2 regions of the Pseudomonas sp. GW821-FHT01C01 genome follow, and region 1 is predicted to be linked to the other one. Evidence: riboswitches for the same ligand, from Rfam matches in the RefSeq annotation. Region 1 holds a riboswitch; the other holds the start of a gene.

Region 1 (8,207 bases):
ACTCCTCTCCGGGTGGCATGGCGGTTTTGTCGGCGTAGCGAGTCAGGATCACGCTCTGTGAAACGTCCGGCAGCGTCAGTTCGGCGCCCAAAAGGGCTGCGCAGGCCGCCGTTGCGGTGACGCCGGGCACGATCTCGAACGGAATTCCCAGCTCACGCAGATAGCGAATCTGCTCGCCAATGGCGCCATACAGGCTCGGATCGCCGGAGTGCACTCGGGCCACATCCTGACCTTTGGCGTGGGCGCTCTTGACCAGGTCGATGATCTGTTCCAGGTGCAGTTCGGCGCTGTTGACCACCTGCTCGGCACAATGACCTTCCAGTACGGCGGCTGGCACCAGAGAGCCGGCATAAATGATCACCGGGCAGCTGCGAATCAGCCGCTGGCCTTTGACGGTAATCAATTCGGGGTCGCCGGGACCTGCGCCAATGAAGTAGACAGTCATCGTCGGTTCCTGTGGAAAAAAGGGGGATGAACAGGGCTTCAGATGAAGAATGTTCATAATCAATGGCGGGGATTATCGGGGTTTTTATGCCGCGCCGGCCAATGCCAGGGTTGCCTGGGCATATTTTTGTCGTGGAATCAGCAGTTTTGCCGGGCCTTGGGCCAGTTGTTCAGCCAGGGCCAGTGCTGCGCTTTCCGCCACGCCATAGCAACCGGTGCGTTCAAATGCTATTTGCGATTGATGACTGAGTTGCGGCTCATAGACAGCCAGTTGTTCGCTGCTGAAATACTTCAATTCAAGGCCAAGCTGCTGAGCCAGTTCGATCAACGCAGGTTCGTCGCGCTTCAAATCGATGCTGGCCAGCGCCTTGATTTCATGACGAGCAATCTGGTGCGCCTCCAACGCCTGATCAAGCAGCGCCAGCAACGTGCTCACGGGGCAGCCCCGTTGGCAGCCCAGGCCGACCACCAGGGTCGGCGCTGTGCTGGCATCCGTCATGCGTGGTATTGACCATCGCTTTTGCGGCGGAACAACCAGGCGCTGATCAGGCCCAGGGCCAGCCAGAACGCCACGTTGGTCAGCTGCGAAGCGATTTTGAACTGGGCTTCCAGTGCTTGCGGAGCGAGCATCGAATGCACTTCCGGTTGCGGTGCGCCAATCACATGGGGAACGGCGAGGATCGCCGCACCGAGGACTTTCATCAGCCAGTGACGGCTGAACACGATCAAGGCAATACCGACGGCGGTGGAGGCGGCGGTGCCGATCCACCACAGTTGCCGTTGTGCCAGATCGGCTGCGGCAGTGCCGGGCAATTCAGGTGGCAGGCCGAGCGTCGGCGCGAGCACGAAGGTCGCATAACCGGCCAGGCCCCAGAGCAGGCCTTGAGAGGTTTTGGTCGGTGCACGCAAGGTGTACAGGCCGGCCAGCATCAGGGCGAAACCGACGGCCACCACCAGGTTGCCGCCAGTGGTCGACAGCACACGCTGCCAGCCGTCTTCCGGCTCCCAGGCTTCGGCATCGTGGGTGTGAGCAGCCATGGCGCCATCGGCGTGCTGGTGAACTTCAACAGCGGCTGGTTCGGCTTTTTCGTAGGTCTCGGCCTGCAAAATCAGCGGAGCGACCCAGAAACTTTGCAGCAGGGTCAGTAGCAGGGCGGCCAGCAGCCCGGTGAAACCTGCGGTTTGCGCAATACGCTTGATCATGTCGGCAGCTCTCAATGGCACGGGAATGCGGAGCTGTGACGGGTATCGTGGGCGGCATTGTGCACCGCTTCGATGTGCGAGAAACCGGCGAAATACACGAGGCAAGCGCCCAGGATCGACGCGCAGACGGCGGCGGTCAGGCGTTGGGCCAGGGTAGAAGTGGTGCTGGTTGTTGTGTGGCCGGTGCTGCTGATGATCGACATGGCGTTTCCCTCTGGTCTGTCAGCGGGGAATAAGAGCGCATGCAAAAACCTGCGCAACCAGGCGCGCAGCGTTTCGAACAGCGCCCGCCCACCGCGGGTTTGTTGTTTCAGTGATCGTACTGGTCACTTTGTGTTGCGGGCCGGTCTCCGGGCTCACGAGGGGCGCAGGCATCTGCCTGATCCTGCAAGCATCACCTTCCCATGCCGTAGTGGCACAGTGGATCTGATGCTTCGCTCGCTTACCGTTGCGGGGGCAGCACCGGACTGACATGGCTTAAGAGTAAAGCACATGATTCACCGGTTTCCCGTTTCACCCTGTGAAGGGCACCCGTAACAAGTTGTGTAGGAGAGCATGGGCGGGGGTTGGGCGTCAATTGGCAAGGGTTCTCAACTGGAAACCGAGTCGCTTTCTTCGCGAGCAAGCCCGCTCCCACACTTGACCCTTTTCTCCTGAAAGAACCCGATCAAATGTGGGAGCGGGCTTGCTCGCGAAGGGCACACCGCAGAAGTCACGTGAACATTGACCCGCCCCAATACCATGCGTAGCCTTGCGCTTTCGAGGTTCTTCGGCGTTTGTCGAAGCTAAGAAGGGAACGCGGTCGATGCCGCGGCTGCCCCCGCAACTGTGAACGGTGATGTTCGCTGCCACGCCACTGCAGGCTCAATCCATGAGACCGGCGGGAAGGCGCAGCGAATGCCAGGCTCAAGGCCGGCACACCGTCAGCCAGGAGACCTGCCTCGTCACAGATTCTCACTTTCAACCGGGCGGGGTGATCCGGTGGCGAACTCTTCAGGCACGCGCGTCCTCGTTGCCGGTTGTCGTCCCGTATGCCCGCCAGCTTAGCCAAAGGGCATCCGATGAAAACACTGGCCAAACTCCCCGTCACCATCGTCACCGGCTTTCTCGGCTCGGGTAAAACCACGCTGCTGCGGCACATGCTCGACAACGCCCAGGGTCGCCGCATCGCGGTGATCGTCAATGAATTTGGCGAGTTGGGCATCGACGGCGAAATTCTCAAGCAATGTTCCATCGGCTGCACCGAAGAAGAGGCCAACGGCCGTGTCTATGAACTGGCCAATGGCTGCCTGTGCTGCACCGTCCAGGAAGAGTTCTTCCCGGTGATGCGCGAACTGGTGGCCCGTCGCGGCGATCTCGATCACATCCTGATCGAAACCTCGGGCCTTGCCTTGCCAAAGCCGCTGGTGCAAGCCTTCCAGTGGCCGGAAATCCGCAGCGCCTGCACGGTTGACGCGGTAATCACCGTGGTTGATAGCCCGGCCGTCGCCGCGGGCACGTTCGCTGCGTTTCCCGATCAGGTCGACGCCCAGCGCAAACTCGACCCGAACCTGGACCACGAATCGCCACTGCACGAGCTGTTCGCCGACCAATTGGCCAGCGCCGACCTGGTCATCCTCAACAAAACCGACCTGATCAACCCGGCAGACCTGGCCCGTGTGCGCCTGGAAGTCGCCGAAGAATTGCCGCCCGCGGTGAAAATCATCGAAGCCAGCAGCGGTCGCCTGCCGCTGGACGTGCTGATCGGCCTGGGTGCCGGCTCCGAAGAACACATCGACAGCCGTCACAGCCACCACGACCATCATCACGATGGCGACGACGATCATGATGACCACGATCACGACGCCTTCGATTCGATCTCCATTGAACTGCCCCAGGCCGACGAAAGCCTGCTGATGGACGCGCTGACCCAACTGGTGGTCCAGCACGGCATTTTGCGGGTCAAGGGTTTTGCGGCGATCCCGAACAAACCTATGCGCCTGCTGATCCAGGGCGTGGGCACGCGTTTCGACAAGCATTTCGACCGTCAGTGGGGCGCCGAAGAAGCGCGCATCACCCGCTTGGTGCTGATCGGCCAGGAACTGGACGCCACTGTTCTCGAAGCGCAATTGCGCGCCGCGCTCAGCGTGTAAGCCATGCACCTGCTCAGGACCCAGCCCGGCGGTTTCGTGTCGGATGACAACATTGCCGACCTTGGACAAACCCCCGCCGAACTGGTGGTCCTGTGCAGCGGCGACTCCAGCCTTGCGCTGCTCGCCGAGGCGGCGCAGCAGTTGCCCGGCGATTACCCGAGCGTGCGCCTGGCCAACCCGATGCAGGTGCAGAACCATGCCTCGGTCGATTTGTACGTCGACGAAGTGCTGCGTCACGCCAAGGTGATCCTGATTTCGCTGCACGGCGGCATCGCTTATTGGCGCTACGGTATCGAGCGTCTGGTCGAACTGTCGCAACGCGGCGTGCAGGTGATTCTGGTGCCGGGTGATGATCGCCCGGACCCGGAACTCAGCGACCTGAGCACCGTCGGCGCCGAGGATCGCGATCGGCTCTGGCAGTTTCTGCGCCAGGGCGGCATGGGTAACGCACTGGATTTTTTTCGCTGCCTGGCCAACCGCTGGCTGGCTCGTGATTACACCTGGGGCGAGCCGCAAACCCTGCCACGCACGGCGATTTACCACCCGCACAAACACGCCGCCGCACTGAGCGACTGGCACGCCGACTGGCGCGCGGGTCAACCGGTGGCGGCGGTGCTGTTTTACCGCTCGCATTTGCAGGCGGCGAACACCGCTTTCATTGATGTTTTTTGCCAGCGATTGCAGGCGGCGGGGTTGAATCCGTTGCCGATTGCGCTGGCCAGCCTGAAAGAACCCGGCTGCCTTGGCGTGGTCGAGGACTGGCTGGATGAGGCCAGCGTCTCGGTGATCCTGAACACCACGGGGTTCGCCCAGTCGAGCCCCGAAGCCCCGCATCTGCGTCCGTTTCGCCGCAATATTCCGGTGATTCAGGCCATTTGCGCGCAGGACAACGAACCGGGTTGGCGCGCCAGCGAACAGGGCCTCGGCCCCCGTGACCTGGCGATGCACATTGCCTTGCCGGAACTGGACGGCCGCATCATCAGTCGCCCGATCAGTTTCAAGGATCTGGCGTGGCGCAGTGAGCGCAGTCAGTCGGATGTGGTTTGCTACCGGCCGCAACCGGAGCGCATGGATTTCGTGGCCGAACTGGCGCGGCGTTGGGTCGATCTGGCACGGGTGCCGAATGCGCAGAAGCGCATTGCGTTGATTCTCGCCAATTACCCGACCCGTGACGGTCGCATCGGTAATGGCGTCGGGCTCGACACACCGGCCGCCGCACTGAATATCCTGCGGGCGCTGCATGCCGAAGGGTATCCGTTGCCGACCGAATTGCCGGACAGCGGCACGGCGCTGATCCAGCAGTTGCTGGGCGGCGTCAGCAACGATCTCGATACCCTCGACCTGCGTCCGTGCCAGCAAAGTCTGGCAATGGACGAGTATCTGGCGATGTTCCACGCACTGCCCGAAACCAACCGCGCGGCGGTGCTCGAACGTTGGGGCGCGCCAGAAAACGACCCGATGTGTCGTAGCGGACGGATGATGATCGCCGGCCTGCGTTTTGGCCTGACCTTCGTCGGCATTCAGCCGGCGCGGGGTTATCAGGTTGACCCGAGCGCGGTGTATCACGACCCGGACCTGGTTCCGCCCCACGGCTACCTGGCGTTTTATTTCTGGCTGCGCAACACCTACGGTGCGCATGGCGTGATCCACGTCGGCAAGCACGGCAATCTTGAATGGTTGCCGGGCAAAGGCGTGGGGTTGTCGGAACATTGCTGGCCGGACGCATTGCTCGGGCCGCTGCCGAACATTTATCCGTTCATCGTCAACGACCCGGGCGAGGGCGCCCAGGCCAAGCGGCGGACCCAGGCTGTGATCATCGATCACCTGATGCCACCGCTGACCCGCGCCGAAACCTATGGCCCGCTGCGCAACCTCGAGCTGTTGGCGGACGAGTATTACGAAGCGCAGTTGCTCGATCCCCGCCGCGCCCGAGAGTTGCAACGCGACATCCTGCAACTGGTGCGCGACACGCACATCGACCGTGAACTGCAACTGGACGAACAACTCGACAGCGATGCCGACGCGGCGATCTGGTTGCCGCGACTCGACACTTACCTGTGCGACTTGAAAGAGTCGCAGATCCGCGATGGCCTGCATGTGTTCGGTGAGTCGCCCACCGGTCGATTGCGCATCGACACCTTGCTGGCGTTGTTGCGCATTCCAAGGGGCGATGGACGCGGTGCGCAATCGAGTCTGTTGCGGGCGCTGGCCAAGGCGTTTGCGTTGGGCTTCGATCCACTGGATTGTGCACTGGCCGAGCCCTGGGCTGGGCCGCGGCCCGAGCCTCTTTTGCTTGTCAGCGACGACACTTGGCGTACGGCGGGCGATACCCGCGAGCGCCTGGAGTTGTTCGCCGCGCAGTTGATTTCGGATGCGTTGAATAACCCCTGTGGGAGCGGGCTTGCTCGCGAATCGGTTGAACATTCAACATTGATGTCGATTGACCCGCCGCTTTCGCGAGCAAGCCCGCTCCCACAAGGGGCAGGTTGGGCTGAAGTGAGTGCCATAATTGATGGCCTTTGCGAAGTAGTCGCACCGCGTCTGGACGCCTGCGGTCCGGCGGAAATGCGCGGATTGCTCGATGCCCTGAGCGGTCGCTTCGTCCCGGCCGGCCCCAGTGGTGCGCCGAGTCGTGGTCGCCTGGACGTGCTGCCCACCGGGCGCAACTTTTACTCGGTGGACGTGCGCAACCTGCCGACCACCACGGCGTGGCGCATCGGTTTCCAGTCGGCCAACCTGATTCTGGAGCGGCACCTGCAGGACCACGGCGATCATTTGCGCCAGCTCGGTCTGTCGGTGTGGGGCACCGCGACCATGCGCACCGGCGGCGATGACATTGCCCAGGCCATGGCGTTGATGGGTGTGCGTCCGGTCTGGGCGACCGGCAGCCAGCGGGTCGATGATTTCGAGATTCTGCCGTTGAGTTTGCTCGACCGCCCGCGAGTCGACGTGACCTTGCGTGTGTCCGGTTTCTTCCGCGATGCCTTTGCCAATTTGATCCGCCTGTTTGACGCGGCGGTGCAAGCGGTCGCCGACCTTGATGAGCCGGACGATCTCAACCCATTGGCGGCCAAGGTACGCGACGAACGTGCAGCCTTGCGGCAGGCGGGGCTCGATGAAGACACGGCGCGACGTCAGGCCGGCTGGAGGATTTTCGGTGCCAAACCCGGTGCCTACGGCGCGGGTGTTCAGGGCGCCATCGACGCTCGCCTGTGGCAGACCCGCGAGGACCTGGCCGAGGTTTACCTCAACTGGGGCGGCTACGCTTACGGTGGTTCTGACGAAGGCACCGCGGCTCGTGAGCAATTCACCCAGCGTCTGGGCCAGGTGCAAGCGGTGCTGCAAAACCAGGATAACCGCGAGCACGACTTGCTCGACTCCAACGATTACTACCAGTTCCAGGGCGGCATGCTCGCAGCGGTGGAAAGCCTGAAAGGTGAGGCGGCAGCCAGTTATCATGGCGACCACAGCCAGCCGGACCTGCCGAAGATTCGCACCTTGAAGGAAGAACTGAACCGGGTGATCCGCTCCCGGGCGGCCAATCCGAAGTGGCTTGAAGGCGTTAAACGTCACGGCTACAAAGGCGCGTTTGAAATGGCCGCGACCGTCGATAACCTGTTCGCCTTCGACGCCACCACGCAGTTGATCGACGATCACCAGTACGCGTTGCTGGCCGACGCCTATTTGCTCGACCCTGACACCCGGGATTTTGTCCGTGAGCACAATCCCCATGCCTTGCGCGACATGACTGAACGCATGCTCGAGGCGCAACAACGCGGGATGTGGAAGGACCCCGGCGCCTACCGCGAGGCACTGGAGAATTTGTTGCTGGATATAGAAGAAGACGGCTAATCACCGCAAATCCTGTAGGAGCGGGCTTGCCCGCGAAGGCAATTTTTCAGCCAACGATGATGTTGAATGTGATGGCCTCTTCGCGAGCAAGCTCGCTCCTACAGGGATTGAGGCGCCAGTGAAGATCACCGACCATGACCGAGATAAAACAATGACCGACACCCCGCATTTCCCGCTTTCCGCCGTGGTCGGTGCCGACGATTTGAAGCTGGCCCTGTACCTGACCGCCATCGACCCGAAAATCGGTGGTGTACTGATCGAAGGCCCGCGGGGCATGGCCAAGTCGACCCTGGCCCGCGGTCTGGCGGACCTGCTGGCCAGCGGTCAGTTCGTCACATTGCCGCTGGGCGCCACCGAAGAACGTCTGGTCGGCACCCTCGATCTCGACGCGGCGCTGGGCGAAGGTCGTGCTCAGTTTTCCCCCGGCGTACTGGCCAAGGCTGACGGCGGCGTGCTTTACGTCGACGAGGTCAATCTGTTGCCCGATCACCTCGTTGACCTGCTGCTCGATGTGGCCGCCAGCGGCACTAATCTGGTCGAGCGCGACGGTATTTCCCATCGGCACTCGGCGAAGTT
Region 2 (8,207 bases), on a different contig from region 1:
CATCCTCGAACGTGGCATGTCCCTGATCGGTACCCGTTACCGTTTCGGCGGTACTTCCGAAGCCGGCTTCGATTGCAGCGGTTTCATCGGCTACCTGTTCCGCGAAGAAGCGGGCATGAATCTGCCGCGCTCCACCCGCGAAATGATCAACGTGGATGCTCCGCTGGTCTCGCGCAGCAAGCTGGAACCGGGTGACCTGCTGTTCTTCGCAACCAATGGCCGTCGCGGCCGCGTCAGTCACGCCGGGATCTACCTGGGTGACAACCAGTTCATCCACTCCAGCAGCCGCCGTAGCGGTGGTGTGCGGATCGATAGCCTGGGCGACAGCTACTGGAGCAAAACCTTCATCGAAGCCAAGCGTGCCCTGGCGATGGCGCCTAACGCCTCGCCAATCGTCACTGCACGTAAATAAGCAGACAGTTTGTAAGGCGAACTTAAAGTCTTACTTGAAGTTTGCCGCATAGCCGCTAGAATCCTGATGTATTAATGATGGCAAACCGCCTGCGTCACGCGCAGGCGGTTTTCTTTTCTGCACTCCCGGCAGAAAAAAGCCGCAGCCAGATCAGGATGCTCTGCTTATGACGACGTCGGCCCGCCTCGCAATCATGTTCTTCGCCGCGCTGCTCAGTGCCTGCGCCAGCCGCACACCGCCTCCTGCGCCGGTGGTTCGCGCTCCCATCGTATTTGGCTCCTCACAAGCTTTTTCGCCCGAGGCGGAAGACGTGCTGTTTCGCGCGCTCGGTCTGGTGGGTACACCTTATCGCTGGGGTGGCAACACGCCGGATTCCGGATTTGATTGCAGCGGTTTGATCGCTTACGTGTACCGTGACGTCGCCGGTATTTCCTTGCCGCGCACCACTCGCGAGATGATCTCCATGCAAGCGGCGAACGTGGGCAAGGAAGGCCTGCAAACCGGGGACCTGATTTTCTTCGCCACCAATGGCGGTTCCCAGGTCAGTCATGCCGGGATCTACGTGGGGGAAGGGCGTTTCGTCCACGCGCCAGCCACCGGCGGCACCGTGAAACTCGATAGCCTGTCCAAAGCGTATTGGCAAAAGGCTTATCTGAGCGCAAAACGTGTTCTGCAGCCCGAACATTTGGCGCGCAATCCGTAACTTCCGGAGCTGGTGGTCATGACTGCTCGCACGCTCAATCTCGACGACGCCCTGTACCAATACCTACTCGATGTGTCGCTGCGCGAAACGCCACTGCTCAAGCGCTTGCGCGATGAGACCCAGGCGCTGCCGATGGCGCGTTGGCAGGTGGCGCCTGAGCAGGGGCAGTTTCTCGCCTTGTTGGTGAAGCTGACGGGGGCCAGGCGCTTGCTCGAAGTCGGCACCTTTACCGGTTACAGCGCGCTGTGCATGGCGGCGGCATTACCCGCTGACGGTTCGCTGATTTGCTGTGATATCCCCGGCGACTACAACGCCATCGCGCGGCGGTACTGGCAAGAAGCAGGGCTCGCCGGGCGGATTGACCTGCGCCTGGCGCCGGCACTGGAAACCCTGGCCGAGCTTGAGCGACAAGGGCAGGGCGAACCGTTCGATCTGGTGTTCATCGATGCCGACAAGGCCAACTACCCGGGTTATCTGGAACACGCCCTGCGTTTGCTGCGGGTCGGTGGGCTGGCGGTGTTCGATAACACGCTATGGAGCGGGCGCGTACTTGAGGTCAGTCCCGAGAGTGCGGACACCCGAGCGATCCAGGCGCTCAACCGGGCCTTGAAAGACGATGCGCGGGTGGATTTGTCGTTGTTGCCGTTGGGTGATGGGCTCACTCTCTGTCGCAAACGCTGAACCCTGTGGGAGCGGGCTTGCTCGCGAAAGCTGATTGTCAGTCAACATTGATGTTGAATGTTATGGCGCCTTCGCGAGCAAGCCCGCTCCCACAGGGGGATATGTTGGCAGTTGGAATTTATTTTACCGGCGACACCCGCCACACCTTGTTCCCCACATCATCGGCCACCAGCAGGTCGCCTTGTTGGTCGATCACCACGCCTACCGGGCGACCCATCGCTTGTTCCTTGTCGTTGAGGAAGCCGGTGAGCACGTCAACCGGTTTTCCCACCGGTTTGCCGGTGCTGAACGGCACGAAAATCACTTTGTAGCCACTGTGGGGTTTGCGGTTCCATGAGCCGTGCTGACCGATGAATGCCCCTTGAGTGAAAGGCGCCGGCAGCTTGCTGTTTTCGGCGAAGGTCAGGCCCAGGGATGCTGTGTGCGGGCCGAGCGCGTAGTCTGGGGCAATGGCCTTGGCCACCAGGTCCGGGTTTTGCGGCTCGACGCGTATGTCGACATGCTGCCCGTAGTAACTGAACGGCCAGCCATAGAACCCGCCGTCCTTCACCGAGGTGATGTAGTCCGGTACCAGGTCGCTGCCAATTTCGTCCCGTTCGTTGACCGCGGTCCACAGCGCGCCGCTGTGCGGTTCCCACGCCATGCCGTTGGGGTTGCGCAGGCCGGAGGCGAAGATCCGGTGCTGGCCGGTGGCACGATCCACTTCCCAGATCGCTGCACGACCTTCTTCCTTGTCCATGCCGTTTTCGGCGACGTTGCTGTTGGAGCCCACGGTGACGTAGAGCTTGCTGCCGTCCTTGCTGGCGATGACGTTTTTGGTCCAGTGGTGGTTCAGCGGGCCGCCGGGCAAATCGACCACTTTGACGGGGTGCGACTTGATCGCCGTGTCGCCGGTTTCATAGTGGAATCGCAACAAGCGATCAGTATCGGCAACGTACAGATCTTTGCCGACCAGTGTCATACCAAACGGCGAGTTGAGGTTTTCCAGAAACACGGTTCGGGTTTCCGCGATGCCGTCGTGATCCTTGTCCCGTAGCAACGTGATGCGGTTCGGGCTGGGCACGGTAGATCCGGCACGCCCCATGACGTTCTTCATGACCCAACCGCGAATGCCATTGCTGTCTTCGGGTTTGGGTGGTGCGGCGGTTTCCGCCACCAGCACATCGCCATTGGGCAGCACATAAAGCCAGCGCGGGTGATCCAGGTCTTCGGCAAAAACGGCCACTTGGGTGCCATTGGCGGCGATGGGCTTCGCACCCTCCGGCCAGCCAATGGCAGGTGCAATGTTCACGGTCGGAACCAGGGTCTTGTTGGGTTCTGGTAGTTGAGGTGACGGGCCGGTGCCGTCGGAGACTTGCAGCCTGGAGGTCTCGCCACAAGCGGCGAGCCCTCCGCTGAGCGCGATAACGAGAACGAGCGGGGGCGTGCGCATGCTGGTGTTCCCTATGAATGCCTTGTTCTAATCATAGAGGAGCGTTGTCGTCCGATGGTTCAACCCTTAGCCGCGTGCTTCCTTGAACAGCACTGCAATGCCAGGGTGATAGTTGCCGGCTTCGTTGCGCAACTTGCGATAGGCGTAAGGGAAATACCAGGCCACAGCGCAGGTGTGTTCCTTTTGCAGGTCGTCGACCATGTCCTGGAGTTCTTCCGGCGTGGCGCCTTGCTGGGCTTTTTGCGGTGCGACGAACAGGCAGCCGAGCTTCAGGTCACTGGCATGGCTCACTCGCTTCGCGTCGCTGGCGATATCGAGCAGGGCCTGGGTCAGGTTGAGACTGTTGACCCGTGGCCAGCGCTGGCTGGTCTGGATGTAGGCGCGGGTTTCGGGCGAGGCGAGGAACAGGTCGGCGCGGCTGTTGCGTTCGCCTTCTTCGGTCTGTTTGCGGGTTGGCGTCTGTTGCAACGTGACCATCTCGGCCATCCAGGCGGCGGCAGACAGCAGTCCGAGATTGGCTTTTTCGTCGTGCCAGTACGGTGTGTCGCCATCACCGCGGACGGCGTTATAGCGGTCGATGCATTCGAACCAGCGCTCGAGCACCGGGCGCAGGAATTCCAGATTTGGATTGCTGATGATCATGCCTTGCATGGGCTCACCCTTGTTATTGTGTTGTGAGGTTGTGGCTCTTTGATATCACTGCTGAGAGCGTGGCACAAGATTGGCGTCAGTTTATTGATTGACAGCAGTTATTCGGCAGGTGGCCTCCCGGCTTTAATTGACGCTCCACCCCCAACCCTCTAACCTTCGCGGCTTGTTTCAGGTGCTCTGTGGCTTGGGTCGACAGAGTGAAACAGGGAAGCCGGTGAGTGAGTTCTTCTTCAAGTCGAAGGCCTGCAATTCCGGCGCTGCCCCCGCAACGGTAAATGAGTGAAAACTGTGTCTGGTGCCACTGTGTCGGTTTGATGCGGGAAGGCGCACAGTCTGGCCCCGCGGCCACTCATGAGCCCGGAGACCGGCCTGATTCATCCAGCGGCATCACGGTGGGCGATGCCAGGCTTTTTGCCTTCTATTGTTGTGCCTGCCCGCCGTTATTCCAGCCTCAACGGAGAGCTCCCCCATGACTGATACCCCCGATCGTGACGAACGCCACCTGGCGCGCATGCAGCGCAAAAAAGCCGTGATCGACGAGCGCATTGCCAATTCCCCGAACGAATGCGGCCTGTTGCTGGTGCTGACCGGCAACGGCAAAGGCAAGAGCAGTTCGGCTTTTGGCATGCTCGCCCGCGCCTTGGGTCACGGCATGCAATGTGGCGTGGTGCAGTTCATCAAGGGCCGCAACAGTACCGGCGAAGAGTTGTTCTTCCGACGCTTTCCCGAGCAGGTGCGCTTTCACGTGATGGGCGAAGGTTTTACCTGGGAAACCCAGGATCGTCAGCGCGACATCGCCGCCGCCGAAGCCGCCTGGGCAGTGTCGCAGGAGCTGCTGCGCGATCCGTCCATCGGTCTGGTGGTGCTGGATGAGCTGAACATCGCCCTCAAGCACGGCTACCTCGATCTCGACCAGGTGCTCAGCGACTTGCAGGCCCGACCGCCGATGCAACACGTGGTGGTCACCGGGCGTGCCGCCAAGCCGGAAATGATCGAGATGGCCGACACCGTCACTGAAATGGGCATGATCAAGCACGCCTTTCAAGCCGGGATCAAAGCGCAGAAAGGCGTCGAGCTGTGAACACGCCTCGTCATTGCCCGGCGGTACTGATTGCCGCACCGGCCTCCGGCCAGGGCAAGACCACCGTCACCGCAGCGCTGGCCCGATTGCATCGCAATCAGGGGCGCAAGGTTCGCGTGTTCAAGTGCGGTCCGGACTTTCTCGATCCGATGATCCTCGAACGTGCCAGCGGTGCGCCGGTATATCAACTGGACATGTGGATGGTTGGCGAGCAGGAGAGTCGTCGACTGTTGTGGGAAGCCGCCGCTGAAGCCGACCTGATCCTGATCGAAGGCGTCATGGGGCTGTTCGACGGTACGCCGTCGAGCGCCGATCTGGCGCGGCATTTCGGTGTGCCGGTGCTGGGTGTAATCGATGGCACCGCCATGGCCCAGACTTTTGGCGCATTGGCCCTGGGGCTGGCGCGTTATCAGCCGGACTTGCCATTCGCCGGCGTGCTGGCCAATCGTGTCGGCACGCTGCGCCACGCGCAACTGCTCGAAGGCAGCCTGACTGAAGGATTGCGCTGGTACGGCGCGCTGTCCCGGGAAACCGGGATCGAATTGCCGAGCCGGCACCTTGGCCTGGTTCAGGCCAGTGAGTTGAACGATCTCGACCTGCGCCTCGATGCGGCAGCCGATGCCCTGGCCAGCAGTTGCGAAGTCGCGCTGCCACCGGCGGTCGAGTTCGCCGCACCTGATGTCATCGCAGCCGAACCGCTGCTGGCCGGCGTGCGCATTGCCGTCGCCCGTGATGAGGCCTTTGCGTTCACCTACGGCGCGAGCCTGGATTTGCTGCGAGCGATGGGCGCCGAGTTGTCGTTCTTCTCGCCGATCCGCGACAGTGCGTTGCCGGAGGCGGACAGCCTGTATCTGCCGGGTGGTTACCCGGAACTGCACCATGTTGCACTGGCGCAAAACACTGCGATGCTCGATGCGATTCGCGCGCACCACGCCGCCGGCAAACCGTTGCTCGCCGAGTGTGGCGGCATGTTGTATCTGCTCGACTCCCTGACCGATGTCGAGGGCACTCGTGCCGAACTGGTTGGCTTGCTAGCCGGTGATGCGGTCATGCAAAAGCGTCTGGCGGCGCTGGCGTTGCAAGCGGTGGAACTGCCGGAAGGTTCGCTGCGCGGGCACACCTATCACCATTCTCTGACCAGCACTGAACTGGCGCCGATTGCCCGTGGCATGAGCCCTAACGGCGGGCGTGGAGCGGAGGCGGTTTACCGTGAAGGGCGGATGACCGCCTCTTACGTGCACTTTTATTTTCCGTCCAATCCCTCGGCGATTGCCGCGCTGTTTGCGCCGAGCCTTGAGGCCGCCTTCGCTGGCAAGCCAGCTCCTACAATGGATCACCAACCCCCTGTAGGAGCGGGCTTGCCCGCGAAGAGGCCATGACCGACAACGCATTCTCCGAAGTCGAGCGCGCAGCGGTCTACCGCGCCATCGCCGAACGCCGCGACATGCGCCACTTCAGCGGCGGTACGATCGAGCCCGAGTTGCTTCGGCGCCTGCTCGAGGCTGCGCATCAGGCGCCGAGCGTGGGCCTGATGCAGCCTTGGCGCTTCATCCGCATCAGCGATCGCGCCTTGCGTGGGCAAATCCAGGCCCTGGTGGAAGAAGAGCGCATTCGCACCGCCGAAGCCCTTGGCGAGCGCAGCGATGAGTTCATGAAGCTCAAGGTTGAAGGCATCAGCGATTGCGCCGAGGTATTGGTCGCCGCACTGATGGACGACCGCGAGCGGCATATCTTCGGCCGCCGCACCTTGCCGGAAATGGACATGGCTTCGCTGTCCTGTGCGATCCAGAACCTGTGGCTGGCGTCCCGCGCGGAAGGTCTGGGCATGGGCTGGGTGTCGCTGTTCGAACCGCAAGCCCTGGCCGATTTGTTGGAGTTGCCACCCGGAGCCAAACCGCTGGCTGTGCTGTGCCTGGGGCCGGTGAGGGAATTTTATCCGGCGCCGATGCTGGTACTCGAAGGCTGGGCGCAGGCGCGTCCGCTGCAGGAATTGCTGTATGAAAACTATTGGGGAGTGAGTCAATGAGTGTGGCGTTGTTGAGTGTCGCCGCGGTGGCGCTGGATGCGCTGCTGGGTGAACCCAGGCGCTGGCATCCGCTGGTGGCGTTCGGCCGTTTTGCCGATCGCATCGAGCAACGTTTCAACGGTGGCGGTCGAGGCTGGCGCAGCCATGGCGTCACTGCGTGGGTGATTGCCGTGTTGCCGCTGACGCTGTTGGTCACGGCATTTTCCTGGGCGCCTTATGTCGGCTGGATCGTCGAGATTCTCGCGCTCTATTGCGCCCTCGGCATGCGCAGCCTCGGCGAACACGTCACGCCTGTGGCCAAGGCCCTGCGTGGTAATGATCTGGAAGCGGCGCGCACGCGCGTGGGCTATCTGGTCAGCCGCCAGACCAGCGAACTGGATGAAACTGAAGTCGCCCGTGCCGCGACCGAGTCGGTACTGGAAAACGGCAGCGATGCAGTGTTCGCGGCGTTGTTCTGGTTTGCCGTGGCTGGCGCGCCGGGCGTGGTGCTCTACCGCCTGAGCAATACGCTGGACGCGATGTGGGGCTATCGCAACGAGCGATTCGAACGGTTTGGCTGGGCGGCGGCGAAGATCGACGACGTCCTCAATTACATTCCTGCGCGTCTGGTGGCACTGACTTACGCACTGCTGGGCAAAACCCGTCTGGCGTTGAAATGCTGGCGCACCCAGGGGCCGACCTGGGACAGCCCGAACGCCGGCCCGGTGATGGCGGCAGGGGCGGGTGCCCTTGGCGTCGAATTGGGCGGGGCGGCGATTTATCACGGCGAACTGCACCAGCGTCCGCAGTTGGGCGAAGGCGTGCCGGCGGATGCCGACTCCATAGACCGGGGCTGGCAATTGGTCCAGCGCGGGGTATGGTTATGGCTGCTGATTCTCTGCATGGGGGCCGAATTTTATGCTTGAGCACGGTGGGCGATTGCGCAAGGCAGCGCTCGAATACGGCATAGATGAAGCCGACTGGCTGGACCTGTCGACGGGCCTTGCGCCCTGGCCATTCCCGGTGCCGGAGATTCCGCTGCGGGCCTGGGCCCGTTTGCCGGAGGCGGACGATGGTCTGGAACAGGCCGCCTGCGATTATTACGGCACCTTGCAGGCATTGCCGGTGGCCGGCTCGCAAATGGCGATTCAACTGCTGCCGCGATTGCGTCGGGCAGGCAAGGTCGGCGTGCTGTCGCCGTGTTATGCCGAGCACGCCGAGGCGTGGCGTCGCGACGGCTAC

The links. A riboswitch is a leader RNA that binds a small molecule or an ion and turns the genes downstream of it on or off. The one in region 1 is predicted to bind cobalamin.
Region 2: it holds a riboswitch for cobalamin, as region 1 does, so the genes downstream of both, cobO (cob(I)yrinic acid a,c-diamide adenosyltransferase) here and AC07XF_RS06045 (CbtB domain-containing protein) in region 1, are expected to answer to the same signal.

The regions. Positions count from the first base shown of each region.
Region 1 covers NZ_JBWKXF010000006.1:50,635-58,841, forward strand. The annotation lists gene cobM (precorrin-4 C(11)-methyltransferase) at 1-445, opposite strand, end outside; gene AC07XF_RS06035 (cobalamin biosynthesis protein) at 530-943, opposite strand; gene AC07XF_RS06040 (CbtA family protein) at 940-1,647, opposite strand; gene AC07XF_RS06045 (CbtB domain-containing protein) at 1,659-1,850, opposite strand; cobalamin riboswitch at 1,972-2,197, opposite strand; cobalamin riboswitch at 2,393-2,605, shown strand; gene cobW (cobalamin biosynthesis protein CobW) at 2,709-3,779, shown strand; gene cobN (cobaltochelatase subunit CobN) at 3,783-7,631, shown strand; gene AC07XF_RS06060 (magnesium chelatase ATPase subunit I) at 7,783-8,207, shown strand, end outside.
Region 2 covers NZ_JBWKXF010000055.1:7,984-16,190, forward strand. The annotation lists gene AC07XF_RS24435 (C40 family peptidase) at 1-412, shown strand, start outside; gene AC07XF_RS24440 (C40 family peptidase) at 579-1,115, shown strand; gene AC07XF_RS24445 (O-methyltransferase) at 1,134-1,796, shown strand; gene AC07XF_RS24450 (PQQ-dependent sugar dehydrogenase) at 1,915-3,228, opposite strand; gene AC07XF_RS24455 (hypothetical protein) at 3,295-3,879, opposite strand; cobalamin riboswitch at 4,033-4,266, shown strand; gene cobO (cob(I)yrinic acid a,c-diamide adenosyltransferase) at 4,349-4,960, shown strand; gene AC07XF_RS24465 (cobyrinic acid a,c-diamide synthase CobB) at 4,957-6,339, shown strand; gene bluB (5,6-dimethylbenzimidazole synthase) at 6,336-6,986, shown strand; gene cbiB (adenosylcobinamide-phosphate synthase CbiB) at 6,983-7,891, shown strand; gene cobD (threonine-phosphate decarboxylase CobD) at 7,884-8,207, shown strand, end outside.